3 regions of the Thermaerobacillus caldiproteolyticus genome follow, and region 2 is predicted to be linked to each of the others. Evidence: riboswitches for the same ligand, from Rfam matches in the RefSeq annotation. Region 2 holds a riboswitch; each other region holds the start of a gene.
What was found. A riboswitch is a leader RNA that binds a small molecule or an ion and turns the genes downstream of it on or off. The one in region 2 is predicted to bind thiamine pyrophosphate.
Positions count from the first base shown of each region.

Region 1: another riboswitch for thiamine pyrophosphate. It lies ahead of thiC (phosphomethylpyrimidine synthase ThiC); the one in region 2 lies ahead of thiM (hydroxyethylthiazole kinase).
Region 3: another riboswitch for thiamine pyrophosphate. It lies ahead of tenA (thiaminase II); the one in region 2 lies ahead of thiM (hydroxyethylthiazole kinase).

Region 1 covers NZ_CP064060.1:3,545,035-3,551,200, forward strand. Annotated here, with positions in the region: gene ISX45_RS17820 (NAD(P)-dependent oxidoreductase) at 1-41, opposite strand, end outside; gene ISX45_RS17825 (methyl-accepting chemotaxis protein) at 240-1,493, shown strand; TPP riboswitch at 1,701-1,815, shown strand; gene thiC (phosphomethylpyrimidine synthase ThiC) at 1,959-3,680, shown strand; gene ISX45_RS17835 (coiled-coil domain-containing protein) at 3,658-3,849, shown strand; gene ISX45_RS17840 (MFS transporter) at 3,933-5,096, opposite strand; gene ISX45_RS17845 (MerR family transcriptional regulator) at 5,113-5,532, opposite strand; gene ISX45_RS17850 (YhgE/Pip family protein) at 5,717-6,043, shown strand; gene ISX45_RS17855 (YhgE/Pip domain-containing protein) at 6,104-6,166, shown strand, end outside.
Region 2 covers NZ_CP064060.1:1,547,155-1,553,320, forward strand. Annotated here, with positions in the region: gene ISX45_RS07585 (acyltransferase family protein) at 1-58, shown strand, start outside; gene thiE (thiamine phosphate synthase) at 72-728, opposite strand; gene thiD (bifunctional hydroxymethylpyrimidine kinase/phosphomethylpyrimidine kinase) at 743-1,552, opposite strand; gene thiM (hydroxyethylthiazole kinase) at 1,566-2,375, opposite strand; TPP riboswitch at 2,438-2,547, opposite strand; gene ISX45_RS07605 (glycosyltransferase family 2 protein) at 2,604-3,635, opposite strand; gene ISX45_RS07610 (DUF6044 family protein) at 3,648-5,315, opposite strand; gene ISX45_RS07615 (class I SAM-dependent methyltransferase) at 5,991-6,166, shown strand, end outside.
Region 3 covers NZ_CP064060.1:74,625-80,790, reverse strand. Annotated here, with positions in the region: gene ISX45_RS00420 (ABC transporter ATP-binding protein) at 1-1,289, opposite strand, end outside; gene ISX45_RS00415 (ECF transporter S component) at 1,306-1,893, opposite strand; gene tenA (thiaminase II) at 1,880-2,575, opposite strand; TPP riboswitch at 2,709-2,816, opposite strand; gene ISX45_RS00405 (YbjQ family protein) at 2,881-3,204, opposite strand; gene ISX45_RS00400 (class I SAM-dependent rRNA methyltransferase) at 3,359-4,543, shown strand; gene ISX45_RS00395 (YfiT family bacillithiol transferase) at 4,573-5,100, opposite strand; gene ISX45_RS00390 (glycoside hydrolase family 13 protein) at 5,439-6,166, opposite strand, start outside.

The sequences.
Region 1 (6,166 bases), 1.7 Mb from region 2:
ATCCTGCTTCCCATAATACCTAAACCGATAAACCCGATCATCTATATCCCTTCTTTCGTTTTCGTTTATTATAGTTGTAAAACAAAAGATCTCTTATTGTCAAATATTGTTCTTGGCTGTTGTTTTTTATATTTATTGGTTCTCTATGTATTTATGATAAAAAACGTCGTTCCCATCTAAAAAAAGGAAATGTTATAATTATATATAAATTTTCAATTCATTGAAAGGTGAGGGGAAATATGTCAGTACATAGCTATGTCATTCGTACACTGTTTGTTGTCATTCCGAGTACTGCTCTTGTTGGTTTAGGAATATGTATGGCAAACGGAATAGCCGGTTCAGCGTTTTGGTGGACGATGGTCGGCACAATACTGCTTGGCGCTATCATTGGTATTTTATCAGCTATCTTAAACTATCGGCGCTTTATTGCTCCAATTTCGGTGATTAATCACTACTTGGAAAAGATGACAGAGGGGGATTTATCAACGCGTGTTCCTGTTGACGAGGTGAGAGAATTAAAGCCGATTGCCGTTTGCATGAATGAGATGGTAGAAACATGGCAAGCGGTCATCTCCAACATCAAGCGTCATTCCGATGACATGTCGTTATTTTCTGACCAGTTGACTCATATTGCCGAGCAGACAACAAAAGCGACAGAGCAAATTGCATCAACGATGGAAACGATTGCTTTAAGCTCTGAACAACAAGTCAAAACGGCACAGGAAACATCGATTTCAATGAACGGTATTTCAGGAACACTTACCCAAGTGTCAGCCAATACGCAGCATGTATCGATGAATGCAAATAAAACGTTTGCGAAAGCCAAAGCAGGGAGACAATCCATTGAGCAAATGGAAGAGCAAATGCAGTTTATTTATGAGCATGTTCAATCACTTGGACAAGTTGTCAAAGGGCTTGGAGAACGTTCCAATGAAATCGGTCAAATTACGCAAGTGATTACAGGAATCGCTTCACAAACAAATTTGCTCGCATTGAATGCGGCCATTGAAGCAGCGAGAGCAGGAGAACAAGGAAAAGGATTTGCGGTAGTAGCCGATGAAGTGAGAAAACTAGCAGAGCAATCGGCTCAGTCAGCTCAACAAATCTCACAACTCATTAGTGATATTCAAGAAGAGACAGAAAAGGCCATCGATTCTATGGAGACGGTCGTTAACGAAGTTTCACAAGGGATTCATGCCGTTCAAACGGCAGGTCTTTCTTTTGAACAAATTCGGGAATCTATTAACGGTGTTAATGAACAAATTGAACAAGTGTCTGCAGCCATTCAGCAAATGACGGAGAGCGCTCAGCATGTTGCTGCTTCAATTCAGAGTATTACCGCAATTGTCGAACAGTCGTCCACAGGCTCAGCCAACATTTCCGCTGCTACAGAGGAGCAAATGGCGTCAATGGAGGAAATTGCCTCATCCGCCTCCTCTTTAAGCAAGATGGCAGAAGAAATGCAGTCTCTATTGCAGCAATTTAAAGTATAAGCGCTATTATTGATTTTAAGTGCTTTCAAATTCAAATAAAGCATGGTAACTTCCTACAGGGCAGGACTTTCCCTGAATGCGTCTCATCGTATCGGATGTGAGCTCAAAGTTGTTCAGGAGAATGAAACGAACAGAACCAAAGTATAAAAAGCATTTACACCCATAAAAATATGTGTTAATATTTAGAAAAATGAATATGATTCATTGCTTATCTACTAGGGGAGTCCAATAGCTTGGACTGAGAGAAGAACGCGCTTAAGTTCTTTGACCCTTTGAACCTGATCTGGGTTATGCCAGCGTAGGGAAGTAGATAGTGGGAGTATTGTTGTATACTTGCGCTATTTGTCATTCCGTCGGGTTCTCTTGTTGGAGAACCCGATTTTTATTTCTTCGTCTTCTCCCTCCTATCGTCCACACGTTTTGGTGTAACTTCGGGTCAAAAAACAAAAGAGGAGGAGAAGTTACATGCCAAACATTTTATCCCTCATGCAGTTTCCTGCAAGTAAAAAGGTGTATGTCGAAGGTTCTCGGCCGGATATTCGTGTTCCGATGAGAGAAATTGCATTAAGTTCTACGAAAACAGAGGAAGGAACGTTTGAAAACCAACCTGTCCGAGTATATGACACAAGCGGACCTTACACCGATCCCCATTTTCAGCCTGACATTCATAAAGGATTACCAGAATTGCGTAAACGTTGGATTTTGGAACGAGGAGATGTGGAAGAATACGAGGGGCGCCAAGTAAAACCGGAAGATAACGGACTTCGCAGTGGAAACCAATCAGACATCGTTCTTCCATTTCATCGAAGACCACTTCGTGCGAAAAAAGGACGAACGGTCACGCAAATGCATTATGCCAAACAAGGAATCATTACTCCAGAGATGGAGTTTATTGCAATTCGTGAAAATATGGACCCTGAACTCATTCGCCAGGAAGTCGCAGCAGGAAGAGCGATTCTCCCTTCTAATATTAATCATCCTGAAAGTGAGCCGATGATTATTGGACGTCAATTTCATGTGAAAATTAATGCAAACATCGGCAACTCCGCTGTAACATCATCCATTGAAGAGGAAGTCGAGAAAATGCTTTGGGCGATTCGCTGGGGAGCCGATACGATTATGGATTTGTCAACAGGAAAGCATATTCATGCGACAAGAGAGTTTATTATCCGCAACTCACCGGTTCCGGTTGGGACAGTTCCGATTTATCAAGCGCTTGAAAAAGTGAACGGCATTGTGGAGGAACTAACGTGGGAAATATACCGTGATACGTTAATCGAACAAGCTGAACAAGGAGTGGACTATTTTACGATCCATGCCGGGGTATTGCTTCGTTACATCCCAATGACGGTCAATCGTACAACAGGGATTGTATCTCGCGGTGGTTCGATTATGGCACAGTGGTGTTTAGCCCACCATCAAGAAAACTTTTTGTACACACATTTTGAAGAAATTTGTGAAATTTTAAAAGCATACGATATTGCTATTTCTCTTGGAGACGGATTACGACCTGGTTCGATTGCCGATGCGAATGACGAAGCGCAATTTGCCGAGCTGGAGACGCTTGGAGAATTGACGGAGATTGCGTGGAAGCATGATGTGCAAGTAATGATCGAAGGTCCGGGCCACGTGCCGATGCATAAAATTAAAGAAAATGTTGAGAAACAAATCGAAATTTGCAAAGGTGCTCCTTTTTACACATTGGGACCGCTCACAACAGATGTTGCTCCGGGATACGATCATATTACTTCCGCAATCGGTGCAGCGATGATTGGCTGGTACGGAACGGCAATGCTTTGTTATGTGACGCCGAAAGAACATTTAGGATTGCCGAATAAAGAAGATGTGCGCCAAGGGGTTATTGCCTATAAAATTGCAGCACATGCGGCTGATTTGGCGAAAGGTCATCCGGGAGCACAAATGCGCGATGATGCATTATCGAAAGCGCGCTTTGAGTTTCGATGGAACGACCAATTTAACCTTTCTCTCGATCCGGAACGGGCACGGGAATATCATGATGAAACATTGCCAGCTGAAGGAGCGAAAGTGGCTCACTTCTGTTCGATGTGCGGACCGAAGTTTTGCTCGATGAAAATTTCTCACGATTTGCAAAAAGCGGTCAAAGAAGAAGGAATGAAACAAAAAGCGAAGGAGTTTGTGGAAAATGGGGCAACCCTTTACCAATAATGAAGATGTAGCGGCGTTAAAGCAGGAAATCCTTCAGCTAAAAGAACGGATCACTCAATTAGAACAACAAATTTCCGACATTCAACAAAAGTGCCGACACGTCTTTTTCGAAACGCCCGTCATGCGAAAGTGTGTTAGGTGTCATTATGTAGAAAGCCTATATTATTAGAAAAACGGGGGTGACCCACAAGATGGGCCAGCCCCGTTTAGTTTACTTTACTTATATAGTGTTTGTTTAAGGAAAGAAAGCCATTAGCTTGTTTGTGAGAGAGGATGTTGTTGTTGTTTTTTTCCAAACAACAGAAATAAAAAGGCGATTAGTGCTAGTACCATCGCTACGATGAATGGCGCTTTGCTGGAAAAAGCGTGTCCGATCACCCCTGATAAGACTGGAGCAATCGCTGCTCCCATCCAGCGTACGAAATTGTATGTTCCGGAAGTAATGCCGCGTTCATATGGCGATACTTCCATAACATAACTTGTGAATAACGCATTATTTAATCCAGACGCTAATCCCGATAAGATAATGCAAATGACTAATACCCACATGTTATTTGCGACAAATAAAAGAAGCAAAAAGATGGCAAATATAAAGAGGCTATATGGCAAAAGTTGTTTTGGTGTATACGTTTTTTCTAAGCGATGTGATAAAATTGCAGAGCCGTAAGCAAGGCAAAGCCCCCAACCAAAAAAGACGAGACCGATTTGAATGGCCGATAGCTGCATAATTAATGGCGAATATGCTAACACGACAAAAAAGCCATAATAGTACAACATGGCGCCAATAGCCCCTTTAATAAATGGAGGGAATGATAAAAGTCGGCCCATTTCTTTGATGCTAGCAGTTTTTCTTGTTACTTTTTTGCTTGGATCATAGACGAAGAATGACACGAGTAAAAGCGCTGCAAAAATTAATATGCTTGTCGCAAGAAACGGATATCTCCATGAATGCTGGCCGAGAATGCCGCCAACAAGAGGCCCGCCCGCCATACCGAGACCAATGGCTGCTTCATAAAGACCGACCGCTGTTTGCACTTGGGGAGTAAGCGCAATTAATAACGTCATTGCTGTTGCGAAAAACATTGAATTTCCAAGCCCCCATCCGGCTCGGAAGACAGAAAGTTGCGGAATGCTGTTGGATAAACCGCATAATAATGAAAAAACGGTGACGATGGCTAGTCCTGTTACCATCATCTTTTTATCTCCAAGACGGCTCACGAACATTCCGGATGGAATCATCATAATTGCCATCGTAAAAATATAAGCGGTAAATAGCATTTCGACTTGCCAGTGGGTCGCACCGATGCTTTCAGCGATCATCGGTAAAATCGGATCGACAATCCCGATTCCCATAAACGCTAAAAATGCCGCAAATACCGTTATCCAGCGGGCGCGCGTTTGTTTCCCTTCGTCCATATTTTCTTCCTCTCCTTTATTGCTCTTCTAAAATGGCTTGAATTTTTTCGTGAAGCTGTTTAAGTTCTTTCTTCCACTCAAGCATTTTTTTCATTTTTTGTTCGAGCATGTCGATTTGCTCACGAACTCCTGCTGCGATTTCTTTTAGCTCTTGTTGTTTTTGCTCTTTATCGGTTGCGTTTCGATAATCGCGGTGGTGGGCTTCAATTGTTTCTTTTAATGTTAAAAATTGTTGTAGTTCCTGCAAGGAAAATCCTAATACTTCTCTAGCAGCAATCACCTTTTTTAAGCGTTCAATATCCTCTTCCGTATATAGCCTTGTGCCTTTTTCACTTCGTTCAGGCGGCTTAATGAGCCCAATTTCTTCATAATAGCGAATCGTCCGTTTCGTGAGGCCGGTTTCTTTCGCGACATCATCAATTTTAAATTGCTTCATCATTTTTCCTCTCACTTTATTTTATTAAAGAGCTTTTATAAATATAACATTAACGTTAATGTTACATTTTGTCAATGATACGTTGCATGTAACGATATGGAAGCGGATATTCTAACTGGGGAACAATTGATTTAATGGAAGGAAGATCGCGTTAGCATCATGGCTTATTGATGAATGGAAAAGCATTGTTCAACGTCCCAAACGACTTATTGTGTTGATTGGGATTTTATTTATCCCGATTTTATACAGCGGAACATATCTTTGGGCATTTTGGGATCCGTACGGCCATTTGGAACGATTGCCTGTGGCGGTTGTCAATGAGGACCGTCCTGCTACATATAAAGGAACAACGTATGCCATTGGAGATGAGTTAGTCGACGAATTAAAAAAGATCAAAGTTTTGAGTGGCATTTTGTTGACCGAAAGCAAGCAGAAAAAGGATTGCAAAATAATGAATTTTATTTTGAGGTACTCATTCCGAGCAACTTTTCCAAGCGTGCGACAATGTTAATGGCACAGAAGCCGACACCGTTAGAGTTGTATTACAAATCGAATGAAGGGTTTAACTATCTTGCTTCGCTCAATCGGACAAACGGGTGTCGAGAAAATTCGCCAACAATTAGCGTCGACATTA
Region 2 (6,166 bases):
GCTTGTGCGACCTCTAATTGAATGGCGCTTTCCAAAAAAGAAACGGGCTGTTTCGTAACTGAAACAGCCCGTTATTTAACTTTTACACATTGAACAAATTGTCTTGTTGCATCAAATGGCGACTCTGCAGAGGCGATCGCGCTAATGACAGAAACACCATCAGCTCCAGCAGCGATGACTTCACTTGCATTTTCATGCGTGATTCCACCAATCGCCACGATCGGAATGTCGATGCCGCTGTCACGAAGAAACCGAATGATAGAAGCGCCTTGCGCCTCCTTTGCATCGTCTTTCGATGTCGTTGGAAAAATTGGACCGACACCGATGTAATCAGCTCCAGCTGTCATCGCCGCGCGCGCTTCTTCCAAATTGTGAGCGGAAACGCCAAGAATTTTATCGCCGATCTTCTTGCGAACGACATCGGCTTTTTCATCGTCCTGTCCAATATGCACTCCATCCGCATCGAGCTCAATTGCTAATTCGACGTCATCGTTGACGATAAACGGCACGCCATGTTGTCGGCAAATCTTTTGCAACTCTTTTGCGAAAGCATACTTCTCCTCGCCTGTGAACGCCCCTTTTCCTTTTTCACGGAATTGAAACAATGTGATCCCGCCAGTGATTGCTTCGGTTAAAACGTTCAAAGGATTTTTCTTACAGTTGCTGCTGCCCATAATAAAATACACGCGTAACAATTCTTTCATCGTTTCTGTTGAGATTCGTGTCACCGTTCATCACCTAATCATGATAAATTCGCTTGTCGGTACGCCCAATGATTCGTCGGACCATGACCGTGACCAATGCCTAATTCATGCTCAATTGCTGCTTGAATAAATGCTTTCGCTGTTTGTACCGCTTCCTTGACGCTGCGGCCTTTCGCGAGTTCCGCCGTAATCGCTGCTGCAAATGTACAACCTGTCCCATGCGTATGGTTCGTTTCGATCCGTTTGCTTGTAAAATATGAAAATTCATGACCATCGTACAATACATCGACTGCTTCATCGTCGTCATCATCATGACCGCCTTTAATGACGACATGCTTGACACCTAGTTCATATAGGCGCTTTGCGGCTTCATGGCGATCATTGATTGTCCGGATTGTCATGCCTGTTAACACTTCCGCTTCCGGAATATTAGGAGTAATGACCATCGCCAATGGAAGCAAGTGTGTTTTTAAGGCGCTAACCGCTTCTTCTTGTAAAAGCGGCGCACCACCTTTCGCAATCATCACTGGATCGACGACAAGCTGATTCCAACCAAATTGCTTCACTTTGGCTGCCACCGCTTGAATAATTTCCGCGCTAAACAACATCCCTGTTTTGACGGCATCGGCTCCTAAATCCGTCCCGATCGATTCAATTTGCTGTTCAACCGCCTCAACGGATAAAGGATATACTCCTTGTACGCCGAGCGTATTTTGCGCCGTCACCGCTGTTAATGCGGACATTCCAAATACTCGCAGCTCTTGAAATGTCTTTAAATCTGCTTGAATGCCGGCGCCGCCGCCGCTGTCAGAACCAGCAATCGTTAACGCTTTGTACACGTTTCTCATGACAATCTCCCTTTCACTTCACTTGTTCTATGAGACTATATTGACGAATATCTTCTTCCCCTACACGAGCAAGTTCGTTTAAAAAGGCAATTTGAAAGCTTCCCGGACCCGCTTCTCCCGCTTTTTTCGCTGCGATTTCCGCAGCAACTCCATAACTGACAAGCGCAGAAGCTGCCGCTACCAATAAATTGGATTCAACAGCGGCAAACGCCCCGATGACCGATGTTAATAAACAGCCCGTTCCAGTGACTTTCGTTAAAAGCGGATGGCCGTTACGAATGACGTATGTTGTCTCCCCATCGGTAACCACATCGTCTTTGCCCGTAATCGCGACAATGGTATGAAGCTGCTGTGCTGCTTTTTTTGCCAACGCAACGACATCACCGTTTCCTTCGCCGGCATCCACACCTTTAATCATCCAATTTTCTCCTATGACATTGGCAATCTCCGCCGCATTGCCGCGAATGACAGAAACGTTCACTTCACGAACAATCTTTTTTGCCGTTTCTGTTCGGTAGCGCGTCGCTCCTGCCCCAACCGGATCGAAAATGACCGGAACGCCGTGTTCGTTCGCCGATTTTCCAGCCATCAACATCGCTTCGACTTCCGTTTCGTTTAATGTGCCGATATTTAATACAAGCGCTCCAGCGATTTTTGCCATATCAGCCACTTCCTCTTTCGCGTATGCCATAACCGGAGAAGCGCCTAATGCAAGCAAACCGTTTGCCGTAAAATTTGTAACGACAACATTAGTGATATTATGAACGAGCGGATTAGCCTGCCGCACGTTTTCTAATGTTTTGGCAATCTCTTGCACGTCCATCCTTGTTCCATTCCTTTCCACACAAAAATAAAAAACACTTTGCGCGCAAGCAAAGTGTACACTTCTCTCCTTGTCACTTTCCCTACGCTGGCATTACCCAACAGGTTCAAACGGTCAACGACGGATTAGTCGTACTCTCAGCCTGATTCCACAGGCTCCCGCTCACTATTTATTTTTACAAGCCCAGTCTACTCCTTCTTGAAAAGGAATGCAAGCAAAAAATCGCCGTTACCTATTCCTCTTCTGAATATCGACGCTTTTCCGCTCTTCTCCAAGCGATGGAACATGATTTACCGGAAGCGGCAACGGAAAATTGAATAAATCAAGATCAATGATATAACGCGGACGGCGTTTTGTTTCTTTATAGATTTTCCCGATGTATTCCCCAATCAAGCCGAGCGCAATGAGCTGAAGTCCGCCAAGAAGCCAAATCGACGTAATAAGCGATGTCCACCCCGTTTGCGTATAACCGTTAAATTTTAAAAATAGAAAATATGCCCCAAAAAACAAACTCACAAAAAAGGAAACAAATCCAACGAGCGAAATGAAACGAATCGGTGTAATGCTGAATGAGGTAATCCCGTCTAAAGCAAACGCCAACATTTTTTTAAGCGGGTATTTCGTTTCTCCCGCTAATCGCTCTTTTCGGTCATAATAAACAGTTGTCGAACGGAAACCAAGCAACGGTACAATGCCGCGCAAAAACAAATTCACTTCTTCAAACCGTTCGAGCTCCTCAACGGCGCGTCGACTCATGAGACGATAATCGGCATGGTTATAAACGATATGCACCCCCATCGCTTTCATTAATTTATAAAACCCTTGGGCGCTGTGGCGTTTAAAAAACGAATCCGTATCTCTCTTATTCCGTACTCCGTATACAATTTCGTATCCTTCATGAAACTTTTTCATAAACTCACGAATGACGGAAATATCATCTTGCAAATCGGCATCTATGGAAACGATACAATCAGAAAGCATTTTAGCTGCAAATAATCCGGCTAAAAGGGCATTTTGATGCCCGGCATTGCGGGCGAGTTTCAATCCTTTCACTTCTGGATATCGCAAGCTTGCTTTATAAATAATCGTCCACGTAGTATCGTGACTTCCATCATCAACGAACAATAGTTTACTTTGTTCAGAAACAAGCTGCTCGGCTATTAATTGCTGAAGCAAATCACGAAGTTGCCGAATCGTTTCTGGAAGCACCTCCTCTTCGTTATAACAAGGGACTACAATAGTGAGAACCGGTTCGCTCATCGCTATTCCTCCTTACGATGTCACTTTATATAGATAAATCGTCCATGCGGATTCATCGGAATGAAACACTTTTTCCAGTGCTAATTGATTGCTTTTAGCATTTGTAATCGGTAAGGCGGAAAAAATATAGCGTCCGCCCATTTGACGAAACACATCGGTATTTAGCTGTAAATTGGTAATCTTTTTCTTTGAATGTTTTTTAAACATATAATGCTTGCCTAACTCGTCTACGAAAATATAACAACGTCCTCCCCATTCATCGAAATACTCGCGCAGCTTTTTATTTTTCGCTAGCTCACGCGCAATGATTTTTCGAAACTGGTGTTTATACCTCAACGGATAAAAATTATTGTACGTATCTAATGTGTAAAACCCGTTATATTGGGCGATCGCCGGATGAATTCCGATGCTGGCGACGCGATATTTGTACACAGGAAGGCCTATGTATTCTTTAATCTCTTGAAATTGTTCTTCGGCGTAAAACTGCTTAAACGACGGTTTGTGGCGATAAAAGATTTCCTCATTAAATATCGCAAGCACGATGAGTTGTGCCGCAATCGCGGTAAAACATGCTTTTTTCCACGCTTGTCCTTGTTGCCATAAAATTTTTAACGAAAGCGCAAATAGCATGTAAATCACCATCGGCCGCAAAAAATGATAGCGGGCAAAGTTAAATTTATCGAGAATGTCAAAGCGTTCAGTTAACGGGACCCATCCTTTATAAAACCAAAACGCATACCATGCCGAAAGAGCGAAGTTCAAAGCATGAAGAAACAGAAACATTTTTTCTTGCTTCCATAATTTCTTTTTCCAAACCATATATAAAGCGACGAACGTCACCGGCAAAATGACAAGACCGTGCACCGTCATCACGTGATTGTGGCCCAGAATATAATTTTTCAACGTCAATCGAATAGCACGCCAAAAAGAAAGACGGGCATGAAAATATTCATCACGACTCGTCGGTTCATCAGCAAATAAAAGCGAATGGACAAGGCGGTATTCAATCGCAACATAAATAGCCGTCATGTACACAATCGCCAATAAAAATCGCCAATTCCACCCTTTCCCGCGCACAACATCCACAAGCCAAAAAACTCCCATGGCACTAAGGAAAAAGAAAAAACCGAGCACAAGACTGGAATAAAAGGGCAAAAGCGTAAGCACAAGATAATTTACCCACGAACGCTCGCCGGCACGAATGTTTAAAAACGCCCATAACGCAAGCGGCATTCCAAGCGTGCTTAACATGCCCGACGGCCAAAACGGCGTCAATGCAAAAGCGAGAGCTGCACCAACACGAATCCAAGACCATTCCGGGGATTTGATCACATGTTTTTTAAGCAAAAGATACATGCCGATAAACGCAAACACGCGCGTGATCGCTTGGCTTAATCCATAGGCGTAAATGGATGGAAATAACGCATGAAGCCAAACGATTCCGCTAAATTCTGTTCCATACGCATTTCTCGGTAAGCCGTTAATAATTTGCGGAATGACGGCATTAATCGGACCAAACAGCTCCCCGCTTCTTGTTAACACCTTATACCACGCAATATTGGAATCAAGATTATCGTGAACACGCATATGCGCATCTTCGCCAAAAACAAAATACGGCGATACAAAAACAGCAATTGCAAGGAACGAGAAGAACAGTAATCGCTTTTCCATTTTCTCCATTCTCTTCTCCTCCTTTGCCTCGTCCTAACAGACGCCTATTGTCTCCCTTTATTTTCTAACGATAAGAAGGAAAATATGCATAAAAAAGCTCTTCCTTTCACAGGAAGAGATTGTTTTTTAGAGGTTTATAAAGATAAGATGTGATGTCTTCAATAAGATATTGCTCGTATGTTTTTCGTTCTGACTAGAAAATAGCAAACACTTCCCATACTAATAAAATAACAACAATAAGCAGAATTTCTATTCTGAAAAGAGGAAGAGTCAGGATTAACATGCTAGAACGAGATAATACCAAGAAAAAGGGCCATTTCCTAGAATCTTTAGATAGCTTATCTTAAGCGAATATAGTTCTTTTCTCGTAAAACAAAGAGCAAGATAAAACTCAAACAATACATGCAGGTCAAATTTAGAACGAATCTCCTTAATCGTTTAAAACCATTGTCAACCTCTTTGATACTGCTGTGAACATTCGAGAACAGCTCCTTCGGAAAACAACTGTCTCGTGACAAAATGATGCGATGATCGCTTAGAAAAAGTTAATATTTCCCAAAAACATCAGTCCTCTCTAAAAAACTTGATTCACACATGCCCATATATTAAATTAGTGTCATAGAATTAGAATGACTGTTATTAATATTCATATAATTCAGATATAAAAACTTAGGAGGATAACGGATGCGATTTACGCTTCGATATGGAATTGATGCCCCTTTTTGGGTAGGGATTCTCATCGTCATCGGATTGATATTTTCTCTTGTTAGTCTCAAAGGATTGCCTCAAAGTATAGGCGGCCTCTTCTTTGGGTTGTTCATGTTATCTATGGGTTTATGGATGTTCTTGTACTCCACAGT
Region 3 (6,166 bases), 1.5 Mb from region 2:
AACAGCTCTAGCAGCGCAAACGTATTTTTCGCATCTTGACCGAATGTCGGCTCATCTAACAAAAAGATTTGTTGCCCGCTTACAATCGAAGCAGCCACGCTAAGCCGGCGCTTTTGCCCCATCGATAGTTGGTACGGATGTTGGTCTTGCTGCTCTTTCAAATGAAACATTTGTAACAAGCTCTCGACGGTCTCAGCAATTTCTGTTTTAGAGCGCTTTTCAAGCCGGAGCGAATACGCCATCTCTTCCCACACTGAATTGGTGACAAATTGAAACTCCGGATTTTGGAATACAAATGCGATAAGGCGGGCGAGCGTTTTGAATTGTTCGCTTTGCTTTCCAAACAGCTCATACACCCCGTCGGTTGGAATAAGCTTCATGAGCGCATGCAATAGCGTGCTTTTTCCTGCTCCGTTTTTTCCAGTAATAGCAATCCATTCACCCGACCGAACAATCGCTTGATCAACACGAATTTTTACTTCTCGATTTCGATATCCTTGAAAACGTTCGAGACGAATCACTTCATCCTCTCGAACAGCAGGTTGACGACGTTTTCGTTGTTTGACATACTCGTCCCATATACCGGGATACCAAATTCCTTGATCAGCAATCACGTCTTTATAATCATGAAACACGGTTGCCGCTTCACCATCTGCGATGATTTCACCATGATCATTAAACAAAATGATACGGTCAACAAAATCCAGCACCTGTTCAATTTTGTGTTCAACAATAATGACTGTTTTATTATGGGCGATTTGCTTAACCGTCTTCCAAATTGATTCTGTTCCTTCGTCATCAATCATCGCTGTTGGTTCATCAAGAAACAACACGTCGGGCTGCAAGGCAAGAACAGAGGCAAGTGCGAGTCTCTGCTTCATCCCCCCGGATAATGTTTGAATATCCGTATGCGGCGTCAAGTGCAGCCCAACCTCTTTCAGCAATTCTTCAATCCGGCCTTTCATTTGTTCGCGCGGCACGCCAATATTTTCAAGTGCAAAAGCAATTTCCTCATCGACAAACGGCATGCAAAATTGGGAATCAGGGTCTTGAAATACGTATCCCCAGTTATCCGGAACTTGAACGTGTTTGGCTTTCATTGGGATATCCACCGAATGCGGAATCAATCCGGAAAGCACTTGCATCAGTGTTGATTTTCCGCATCCCGATGGACCAAGCAACAACACTTTTTCCCCTTTGTAAAACGACACTGATAAATCTTTAAACAATAACGTGTCTTTTCCGGGAAATTTCAAACGTAACTGTTCGACCGATGCAATCCGTTCCATCTGTTTGTTTCACCCTTTAACGATCTAACGCGTCGTAATCTTCCTTGGAAGCCGGTCGAACCATTTGTGTGACTCCTGTCGCTTCTAATGCTTTTACTAATGAAGAAGCAAAGACACCGGAAATAACGATGGCGCCGACAAAGCGAGCAATGAGAAATAATGCGAGATTCCAAGGAGCCAACGCTTCAATATACCCTTTGTAAAAATCCATAATCAATGAACCGATGGTAGAACTAATCGCTGCTAATGAAACAACGAAGAGATCAAAACGCTTATAGCGAAACGTCGCAAATACTGCTTCCGCACACAATCCTTGCACAACGCCGTAAAGCAATACTTCAAGTCCCCACTCGGATCCCATAATAAACTCACCGGAAGATGCAGCAATTTCCGCAAGAAGAGCTACCCCTGGCTTACGAATAATGAGAAAAGCTACGGACGCTGCGATAAACCACATTCCATAGATGAGTTGGTCCAGATGAAAGCCAAACGGTTTGACAAAATAGTAAAACGGTCCCCATAATTTATAAACAATTCCAAATACAATTGAAATCACAATCGTTGTTAAAATATCCGCTAATTTCAATCCTTTAGTTGCTGACATGCTCTGCTGTCTCCTTTCTTGTTACTGGCCATGTTTCTAGGTGATATGCCATTTCCCAAAAAGCATATTCGTACTGGCTGCTAATGATAAAATGCTGTTCCATCCGCTTTCGATCAGCTTCCGTTACAGTTTCTGCAATCTCATCCAATCGAGCAATTTGTTCTTCCACTAAACTTCGAAACCACTCGGACCCATAAGCGGCAATCCATTGTTGATAAATCGTCTCTTCCGGCTTGCAATCTTTCAAGCGCTCGCCAATCTCATAATAAAGCCAATAACACGGCAAAATCGCCGCAATCACATCTCCTAAATGCCCTTCGTAGGCAGCGCGATACAAATGTGATGTATACGCATATGCCGTCGGCGCCGGAATAAACGAAGCTTTTTCTTCTTCCGTAATTCCAAGCTGCTTCGAAAACTTTTCATGTAACGATAATTCGGCTTGATACGTATTTTGTGCATGATGTGCCATGCGAGCGGTCGTTGATAACTCATTTGCTCTTGCCGCCCCAAGCGCCTGCACTCTTGCAAAATGACTTAAATAATATGAATCTTGTAAAACATAATAACGAAAACAAGCAATATCGAGCGTCCCTTCACCGAGTTCCTTGACAAACGGGTGCTGAAAGCTCGCTTCCCAAATTGGGTTGGCAGCCTTACGCAACAGTGTTGAAAATGCCATCAAAATCCCCTCCAAAACATAAATGTATGAAACATGTAGAGCGGGCCCATATTCTGCATGTTTCATTAAATAAAAACCCACTTTCTTTACAAGCGTAAAGAAAGTGGGTTAGAAACCGTAAACAAGCAAAAGATTCCTGCCACTTCCACTTCCCTACGCTGGTATAACCCAGATCAGGTTCTAAGGGTCTCAAAGGCACACTTTGATCTCAGCCTATCTAAAGGCCCCCCTAGTGGATCGTGCTGCTTATTTAATTTTACTGTTTGAGTTTATCATATCACGGCTAGAACGGTTGTCAAGTCATTTTACTCTTCCTCAACGACTACTGCCGTTCCGTCGTACGACAAAATTTCTGACGTGTTCGCCATAATGGCGGCTGTCGTTAGCCTCACCCCAATGATCGCATTCGCCCCTTGCTGTTTCGTCTCTTCGATCATGCGGTTAATCGCAATCTGTCTCGCTTCCTCCATCATCTCGGTATACGCTTTAATCTCTCCGCCGACAATCGTTTTAAAACTCGCCATAATATCTTTTCCGATATGTTTCGATTGAACGGTATTTCCTTGAACAAACCCTTTATACTCTTTAATTTGTTTTCCCGGTATGTAATCGGTCGTCGCAATAATCACCGTATCCCTCTTTTCTTCCATCTATGTTTATCATTATTCTACGTTTATGAAAAAAGTCCTTCCAAATTACGACAAAAGCTGACAGAATTGCTTCTTTCCCAGCAATTCTGTATCATAGAAAAAGCAAATCATTACAGGTAATGGAGTGGAGAATGTGGCAAAAGTATTTCTGAAACGAAAGCGAAAAAAACGTCTCGAACAAGGCCATCCTTGGATATTCCAAAGTGAAGTTGACTATATTGAAGGAGATTTTAAACCGGGCGACTTTGTCGAGGTTTATAACCATCAAAATTACTTCTTAGCTAAAGGCTATATTAATCCAAAATCGCAAATGATTGTGCGCGTCCTTACGCAAAATCCAGAAGACGAGTTAAACGAGCAGTTTTTTCTGAACCGCATTCGCAAGGCGTGGGCGTATCGTGAGCGAATGATTCCCGGCGTTCGTTCTTGCCGTGCTATTTACGGAGAAGCTGACTTTTTGCCTGGCTTGATCGTCGATAAATACGAAGATGTGCTTGTCGTACAAATTTTGTCGCTTGGTATGGAAAAACGGAAAGATTGGATTTTAAACGGGTTGCTGGAAGTATTTAATCCAAAAGCGATTTATTTGCGCAATGATGTGTACGTCCGCGAGCTGGAAGGGCTCCAACAAGAAAAGGGATTTTGGTACGGGCAATGTGAGACGGAAGTGATGATTGAAGAAAACGGCGTTAAATATATTGTTGATATTGAAAACGGACAAAAGACCGGATTTTTCTTTGACCAGCGTCAAAACCGCGCGGCAATTAAACCGCTCATCGACAGTAACTCAACCGTATTAGACTGCTTTACCCATACAGGATCATTTATGCTCAATGCGTGCTTGTATGGAGCAAAACATGTGACCGCTGTCGATATTTCTGAACATGCCATCGAAACAGCGAAACGCAATGCTGCATTAAACGGATTTACAAACGTTGATTTCGTCGTCGCCAATGCCTTCGATTACTTGCGAGAAGCGGTTCACGAAGGGAAAAAATGGGATGTAGTCATCATTGATCCGCCAGCATTCGCCAAATCCGCTCACGCTGTCCCAAAAGCACTAGGTGGATATAAAGACATCAATCTCAACGGCTTAAAGCTTGTGAGAGACGGCGGCTTTTTCGTGACGGCAAGCTGCTCGTATCACGTCCATGCCGATATGTTCCAAGCGATGATTGAGGAAGCGGCGTTTGATGCGAAAAAGATTTTGCGGCAAATTCATTGGAGCGGCGCCGGCTACGATCATCCGAAACTGCTTGCCGCCGATGAAGGCGACTACCTAAAATTTGCGATTTACGAAGTGCATTCACGCAGATAACGGACATCAAGACTGATGTCCGTTTTTGCTTACCATCCTTTCTGCGTTCGCAAATTTCTAATGTGTGCGACATGATGCTTGCCGTGCCAAGCAAACATCGCAACACATGTATACAATTCTAACTCTGTCTTCATCGCAGGATGATAAAGCTTGCGTTTAAAATCTTCCAGTGGTAAAGATTCAAGCAAAGCTGTCCATCTTTCATGAAGCCCTTCTAGCAATTTAAGCGAAGATTCAATTGGGAAAGCACGCGCCTCCGCTGTCTCGGCCCAATCGTTCTCTTCAAAAGGTTTTACAGTAGGAAGCTCCTCCGTTACGATAAGTTTTGTACGAATAAACGCATTCATATTCGCATCAGCAAGATGATGCACAACTTGAGCAACCGTCCATCCTCCTTCACGATATGGCGTGTTTAGCTGTTCATCATTCAATCCGCTCACCGCCTCACGCAACTGCTTTGGCAGCATTCGAATATCAGAAATCCACTGCTTTACATCTTCTTCACGGAAAGACGTTGGCTTTTCAAATTTGCCGATCGGGTAGCGAATATGTTCCATTTCTCATTCCTAGTTACTAAAATCTATAAAAAAGATCTACTAGCCGCGATGGAACCAAGAAGCACCGCATAATGCTCGGACCCTCACCCAAGCTGCCATCAAAAAGAGAATCCCTTTGCCATTCCCTCGCTGTGAAAGGCACTCCGTGGTTCATTTCAACAGTAGCTTTCGTCATGTCTCCTTCAGTTCATGGCAGGATTTTAGTAACTAGGCTACACCTCCTCTTATTCTTTTTACAACTTGCTCTTTTACGAGTTCAACGGACATATACATATTTCTTTCCTTGAATTCCTTGAAGAAAAAAGGCAAGCATCATTGCTTGCCCTTTCTATCACTATTTACTTTAACAAATACACCCGCGCCTCATATGGCTTCAACTTAAAGCGTGTTGTGTTTTTATGAGGTTTTACTTCGTAGTTTTGCAACACTAAATCATCCGAAGACAATTTGATCGCATCATAACGATAAAGAGCAGGCTTGTCGCTCAAGTTGACAATAATGACGGCTTTTTCGTTCCCGAGTGTTCGTGTGTAAGCGTAAATCGCTTTATCTTTTTCTAAAATTACATCGTACGTTCCATAAATAAGAACATCATTTTCTTTGCGAAGGCGAATCATTTTTTTATAAAAGTGAAGAACGGAATTAGGATCTTTTAACTGTGTTTCTACATTAATCTCTTTGTAATTTTCATTTACACCTATCCATGGTGTTCCGGTTGTAAAACCAGCATTTGTTTCATTCGACCATTGCATCGGTGTCCGTGAATTATCTCGTCCTTTTTTCCAAATGACTTCCATGATTTCTTCATGTGAACGCCCTTTTTCCCATTCCAGTCGATAAAAGTTTTTCATTGCGACATCATCGTATTCATCAATAGTTTCAAAGCGGACATTCGTCATGCCAATCTCTTGCCCTTGATAAATAAACGGCGTTCCTTGCATCAAAAAATACATCGCGCCAAGCGCCTTCGCACTTTCGGTAAGGTATTCCTTATCGTTTCCCCACGTCGAAACGGAACGAGGCTGATCATGGTTCTCTAAAAATAATGCGTTCCAGCCTCGGTTTT